DNA from 3 places in the Paenibacillus sanfengchensis genome. Region 3 is predicted to be linked to each of the others. Evidence: predicted binding sites of a transcription regulator. Region 3 holds the regulator's gene; each other region holds the start of a gene.
The links. Region 3 encodes Rex, which represses fermentation and respiration genes when NADH is low (regulators of the CRP and FNR family bind a similar motif). Its sites were predicted from a motif close to TTGTGAAATATTTCACAA; they were not measured.

Region 1: the regulator Rex is predicted to act here: its motif matches at 1,228-1,245, upstream of adhE (bifunctional acetaldehyde-CoA/alcohol dehydrogenase).
Region 2: the regulator Rex is predicted to act here: its motif matches at 922-939, upstream of V4U84_RS06330 (DUF2249 domain-containing protein).

Annotation. Positions count from the first base shown of each region.
Region 1 is NZ_JBAGJC010000005.1:20,077-22,349, reverse strand. Features, by position in the region: gene V4U84_RS11980 (hypothetical protein) at 1-71, shown strand, start outside; gene V4U84_RS11975 (Crp/Fnr family transcriptional regulator) at 138-854, opposite strand; gene adhE (bifunctional acetaldehyde-CoA/alcohol dehydrogenase) at 1,291-2,273, shown strand, end outside.
Region 2 is NZ_JBAGJC010000003.1:7,914-10,186, reverse strand. Features, by position in the region: gene V4U84_RS06340 (M56 family metallopeptidase) at 1-185, shown strand, start outside; gene V4U84_RS06335 (hypothetical protein) at 256-594, opposite strand; gene V4U84_RS06330 (DUF2249 domain-containing protein) at 612-851, opposite strand; gene V4U84_RS06325 (DRTGG domain-containing protein) at 1,176-2,273, shown strand, end outside.
Region 3 is NZ_JBAGJC010000004.1:156,592-158,864, reverse strand. Features, by position in the region: gene V4U84_RS09965 (amidohydrolase) at 1-793, opposite strand, end outside; gene V4U84_RS09960 (redox-sensing transcriptional repressor Rex) at 771-1,433, opposite strand; gene dinG (ATP-dependent DNA helicase DinG) at 1,469-2,273, opposite strand, start outside.

The DNA.
Region 1 (2,273 bases), on a different contig from region 3:
CGCTGGAGGAAATTCAGCTTAAGCCTTTCCAGGAATGGCAGCATGACTGGTTGAAAACATATAGCAACTGAGGTTTCAAATGGATGACGCTGCAGCGTACAGCCCGGGATCTCTCCCAGGCTGTTTTCGAAGTCCAATCAGATGCGGCAAATCTCATTCGGACATAGTTCACAATGGCAAATATCCTGCAACATGACCAAATCCTTGATCACAATCATGCCGTTCTCGTATTCCAGCGCGTCCTTCTTTCGCAGATCGCTCAGCATCCGGTTTACGCTCTCCCGGGTAGCGCCGATCATGTTGGACAGGTCGGTGTGCGTAATCTTCTTGTTGATAAGGATGTTGTCGCCATGCTGTTCGCCGTACGTGTTGCTCAGACGGATCAGGGTTGAGCAGAGGGCGCCCGGTTTGCCGTACATCATCAGGTCGCGGAATTTGGTCTGCGTCAGGCGGTGGTGGATACCCATCCATTTCATGAAGTCAATGGCGAAATCGCAGTGTTGGCAAATCATAATTTCAAGGTCCTTCTGCTCGATGACGCCGATTTCGCTATCCTCGATCACCTCGGCGGTGAAGCTGTGCTTGGTGCTGAAGAAGGGATCGGCCTGGCCGACCATATCGCCGCGACCGTACATGTATAGAATCAACTCTTTGCCTTCGTCGGTGGATTTAGTCAATTTGATCCGGCCACGCTTAACATAGAACAGTTTATCGGAAAAGTCGCCCTCCCAGAAAAGATGGGTTCCTTCGGGATACGTCTTATCTTTCATCGTAACAAGTAGCCGGTTAAAGTTTTGCTCCGTAAAGCAGCTAGTATTGCCGCGGGGTTGTGTGGCGCTCACCATTTCACTCATTTTAATTTCCCCTTTGCACTCCTAAATTTATCTGAAAATTTAAATTAATTATATAACGTTTCTTCGTATTTGAGTGGCCTGTAAAGACTGAAAAAGTGTCGAAATTTCAACATTGTGACTATTTTCACTTTTTGAAGTTGATTTATTTCACTAACCATGTGATTCATGATACATTGAAATGCCGGCAACCAAGACGGAGAATAAACCCGTGATGTAAGGAAGATATGAAAACGAATTGTGAAAAAACAAACACCAAGATGAAATAAAAGCAATTGTTTTAAACTACGTGAAAAAATTCACTATACAAACTTAAGCGGATGTGGTATGCTTTAACCATCAAGAGAAGCGCAAGGCTTCACAAGGATAAACCAGAAAGTGAAATTATTCACAATATATAAAAGGTTTATCCATAACCCCACTTAGGAGGATGAGAGAAATGGCCGTTAAGAATGATGCGACGACGAAAGCAGCCCCAGACGCACAGCAGTACACCCAAACTTTGATCGACAAGGCAAAGAAAGCATCCGAAGCGTTCATGAGCATGGATCAAGAGCAAATTGACAAAATCGTACAAGCGATGGCCTTGGCCGGACTCGACAAGCATATGTATCTGGCGAAGATGGCCGTTGAGGAGACCGGACGCGGCGTTTATGAAGACAAGATCATCAAGAACATGTTCGCGACCGAATACATTTACCACAGCATCAAATACGACAAAACGGTAGGTGTTATTGAAGACAACCAATTCGACAGCTTCCAGAAAATCGCCGAACCGGTGGGCATCATCATGGGGATTACTCCGGTAACGAACCCAACGTCCACCACGATTTTCAAATCGTTGATCGCCATCAAGACACGTAACCCGATCATCTTCGGCTTCCATCCATCCGCTCAGAAGTGTAGCGCGGAAGCGGCGAAGATCTTGCTCGAGGCCGCAATCAAGCACGGAGCTCCGGCCGATTGTATTCAATGGATCGAGAACCCTTCGATGGATCGTACGAACGCGTTGATGAATCATCCTGATGTGGCCTGCATCTTGGCTACAGGCGGTTCGGCGATGGTGAAGGCCGCATACAGCTGCGGGAAACCGGCTCTCGGCGTAGGTCCTGGTAACGTGCCTTGCTTCATTGAGAAGAGCGCAAACCTGGATCAAGCGGTGAATGACCTGATTCTGTCGAAAACGTTCGACAATGGCATGATTTGCGCATCCGAGCAAGCGGTTATTATAGAAGAACCGATTTTTGACCAAGTGAAGAAGAAAATGATTGCCAATGGCTGCTATTTCGTAAATAAAGACGAAGCCGCCAAATTGACCGCCGGTGCGATCATCGCCGAGAAGTGTGCGGTCAATCCTAGCATCGTAGGTCAATCGGCCGTTAAAATTGCAGAAATGTGCGGCATCGATGTACCGGCCGGAAC
Region 2 (2,273 bases), on a different contig from region 3:
ACATCGATCAAGGCGCAAGCAATTACAAGCTCTCTATGGGGATCAAAGAAAGCGCGTTAACCATCCCGGATTCATTGCCCGGATATAAGCATGGGGCTTCAAGTTACACGTACACGAGCGGTAATGGAAAGGCGCAAGTCGATGTGACAATAAGCGGTTCCGCATTCTCGGTCGCTGATAACTAAAAATCGGCCGGACCCTCGCTCACCTTGAAGGTGCGTTGAAGGGTCCGGCCGATTTGGAATTCGGGCTTGCTTACGCCTCGGCAGCCAAAGCGCTGGACAGGCGTGCCATTCCGCTGAGCCCCTTCATACCTCCATAGAGGGTATAGAAGAATGAATCGGGGGCATCCAGCGAGAAGGAGAGATACTGCTTCGGATCGATGCCGAGCATTTTTTCGAATAAAGCCGCCGTGTCGTAGGCGTAGAAACAGAAGTAGGTGTATTCAAACTCCGGCATTTTCTCGGCAATCATCAAGATTTCAGCGGCATAACGCTCCGGATCGTTTTCGGCCTCGGCAATCATGGCGAGTGCGTCTTCAAGGCCTACCTTGATTTTTAGGGTCTTCTCATCGAGGACCTCAATCGTGGCCAATGGGATCTCCTCCTCGGTTATTCCGTTTTCCCGATTTTTACACGAAAAGTGTCCGGGCCTTGCTCCAGATAGTCCCAGGTAAAGCGTCCGGGATGCATCGCTTCGAATTGAAAGCGCAGCGGCACGGGATCGTGATCATTGATAAGCAGCATCGCTTCTCCAGGCTCCAGGCTGTTGAAGGCGGCAAAAATCGTTTTATGCTTTAATTGCGGCGGGTACTCCGTAGCGTTGACGGTGGTTTTAAAGGTTTGGCTCATAAGTTTGGTCCTCCTGTTTATTTAAATATTGAAGCATTTGCGATCATTATATCAACCGGTCATCATGGCATTGTGATACAAATCACATATTGGCGCAACGCAAAATGTTTCTGCATAAGGCTTCGGTATTCCGTCAAAGTCCGAGTGATTCGCCTCACGTTCATTCCGGAACAGGGCAAAATTTCAGGAAATGGCGAAATGAAGCGATCGAGTGTTTAGCGGATCTTCCGGCGAAATTTGCTCACGGAATGTCCGCTTTTTTTTGCGTTGATATGGTGTATAATAGATACAGAATAGTACAGATTGAGATTGGGGGTGTAACAGTTGCAGGGGCATGAAGAAAGTGTAACGAAGCACGAGCAGCTGCTACAGCATATCGAGAGTCTCAAAATCGGAACCAAAATATCGGTGCGCAAGCTGGCGAAAGGAATGGGAGTCAGCGAAGGAACCGCCTACCGTGCGGTAAAGGAAGCGGAAAATCTCGGAATCGTTATTACGAAGGAGCGGATCGGGACCGTTCGCGTGGAGAAGAAGCCGCGGAATATTACCGATCAACTGACGTTCGGGGACGTCGTCGATATCGTCGAGGGACATGTGCTTGGCGGAGCCGACGGTCTGGATAAAAACCTGCATAAATACGTGATCGGCGCGATGAAGATCGATGCCATGGCCCGCTATATCGATGCGGGAAGCCTTTTGATCGTGGGGAACCGGGAGGATGCCCATTCGCTCGCTTTGGAGCAAGGGGCGGGCGTGCTGATTACCGGCGGCTTCGGAACGAGCCGGGAAGTCAAAAGTCTGGCCGACCGCTTATCGCTGCCGATCATTTCCTCGCGGCACGATACGTTTACGGTAGCCTCGATGATCAACCGGGCGATCTTCGACCGCTTGATCAAGAAGAAGATTATGCTTGTGGAAGATATCGTCGTGCGCAAGCCGAGAGTCAACATGTTGAAGGTGACCAGCAACATCTCCGATTTCGATCAGCTGTCGATCGAGACCGGGGCGCAGCATTTTCCGGTGGTGGACGAATGGAACCGGGTGATCGGCATCGTCAGCCGCAAGGATGTGGAAGATCTCAGCGGGGATCAGAGCATTGAAAAGTGTCTGACACGGCATCCGATTACGGTCGGGCTGCAAACGTCGCTCGCTTCGGCGGCCCAGATCATGGTGTGGGAAGGGATCGACTTTCTGCCCGTCGTCGACCGCAACCGGAAGCTGATTTCTTCGGTGACGCGGCGGGAAGTGCTGCAGGCGATGCGGGACGCCCGGAATCAGCCGCAGCTCGGTGAAACGTTTGAGCATCTCATGTGGAACGGATTCGCGGAGGAGCGGGACGAGAACGGCCGGTTGTTTTTTCACGGCATGATTACGCCGCAAATGGCTACCGACCTCGGGACGATTTCCCATGGGGTGCTGACT
Region 3 (2,273 bases):
GCTCCGCCAAAACGCCGATCTCCTCGTCCGTCAGATGGACGGCGTGGGCCAGCAGCGTCGGCCGATTGAACATCCCGAGATTCAGCAGGTGCTGAACCGGGCGGACGCCGTAATCGGCTACATTTTGCTCCACCTCGGCTCTCGTCTCCGACATGTGCGTGTGCATCGGCAAATCCAGCTCATGTGCCGCCTGTACAATTTTCTCAATGTAATCCGGAGGGCAAGTATATGGAGAGTGCGGCGAAATCATGGTGGTGATTCGTCCGTCCGCCTTGCCGTGCCAATCGCGCGCAAAGCTCACCGCTTCGTTCAGCTTGCTTTGCTGCACCTCAGGAGGACAGAGCCCGATTACGCCGCGAGTCAATACGGCGCGGATTCCCGATTGATCCACGACGGAAGCTACCTGTTCCATATGGTCGTACATATCCAAAAAGGTGGTCGTTCCGCCCTTTAGCATCTCCAGCACGGACAAGGCCGTTCCCCAATATACATCCTCGCCGGTAAACTTCGCTTCCATCGGCCACATTTTCTCCTGCAGCCACTCCTGAAGCACCATGTCGTCTCCATAGCCGCGCAAGAGCGACATCGCCGCATGACCATGCGTATTGATCAACCCGGGGAGAAACAACAGCCCCTTGCCGTCAAACGTTTCGGCCCCTTCCACGCCTTGCGGGCGCTCCGTTCCGACGTATGTGATCCGGTCTCCTTCGACCAGCATATAGCCCCGGATGATCGGGGTTTTCTGATCCGGCACCGCGAAGGTACCGTCTTTAATCAGCCATTTTCGCGTCATGTTCCGTATGTTCCTTTCCGCCATCCAGATAATAAGCCAAACTCATCAAATCGGTTGTGAAATCCGCCGCATGCACGCGCACTTCCGAAGGCACCTTAAGGATGGTTGGCGCAAAATTCAAAATCGCTCCGATTCCCGCAGCCACCAATTGATCGGCAACCCGCTGCGCTTCCACATCGGGTACGGTGATGATCCCGATGCGGATGTTGCTGCTCCGCACCGTATCCACCAGCTCCTCGATCGGCTGAATCGTAATATGGTTGATCTGCGTCCCGATTTTGTGGGGGGATGCGTCAAAGACCGCTACAATTTTCATATTATCTTTCACATACGCGTTATAATTGGACAACGCGTGGCCAAGATTACCGGCCCCGATCAAAGCTACATTAATTTGCTGATCCAGGTTCAGAATTTGGCGAATTTTCTCGATCAGATACGTTACGTCGTAGCCGATTCCCTTGCGCCCGAAATCTCCGAAGTAAGCCAGGTCTTTACGGATTTGCGCCGGATTCAAATCCAGCTTCTGCCCAAGTTCCTGCGAAGAGACCGTAGGCACCTCCCGGCGGCTGAGTTCATTGAGAAAGCGCAGGTACACCGGCAGGCGGCGAACCACTGCATCCGAAATTTTTTCCGATTTCATCAAATTTCCCCCTACTTACACGATTTGAGGAACACTTACGATTCCCCGGCGTTTAACCATTCCGAAATTCGAGGCACCATCTGCTCCAACGGCATATGCTCCATTTTCGGTCCGGGCAAAGAATACAAGAAGTATTTACCGTAATAGGATTCCAAGATCCGAGTATCATAAACCACCACGATCCCGCGGTCCTGCGAGGACCGGACCAGTCTGCCGAAACCCTGTTTAAAGCGGATAACGGCTTGGGGAACGGACAGTTTCATGAACGGGTTCTTCTTCTCTTGCTGCAGCCTCTCGCTTTTCGCCTCCACCAGCGGATGGTTCGGAGGCTGGAACGGCAGGCGAACGATTGCCAGGCTCGTCAAGGCCTCGCCGGGAATGTCAACGCCTTCCCAGAAACTGCTCGTGCCAAGCAGAACTGAGGCTTGCTGTCCTTGAAACCGGCGGGTCAGCTTCGTTCGGCTTCCGCTGTCCATCCCCTGCCCGATTACGGTGATCCCCTGTCCGGCAAGCAGCTCCTTCAGCGGATCATACACCTGCCGCAGCATCCGGTATGACGTGAACAGGACCAGCATTCTCCCGTGGGTGGCGATCGCCGTATCGGCCAAGGACCGAACGAGCGTAGAGACAAAATGGTCGTCTCCGACACTGCCTTTCACGCTCGGGAAATCCCGCGGAATGACAAGTAAGGCCTGTTCCCGGTAATTAAACGGGGACGGAAGCATAGAGGTGTTGAGCCGCTCCTGCTCCGCCGCTTCGGTCAGCCCCAATTGATCGATCATGTACTGGAAGGACTTGTCGACCGAGAGGGTCGCCGAAGTCATCACTACACTTTTCTTC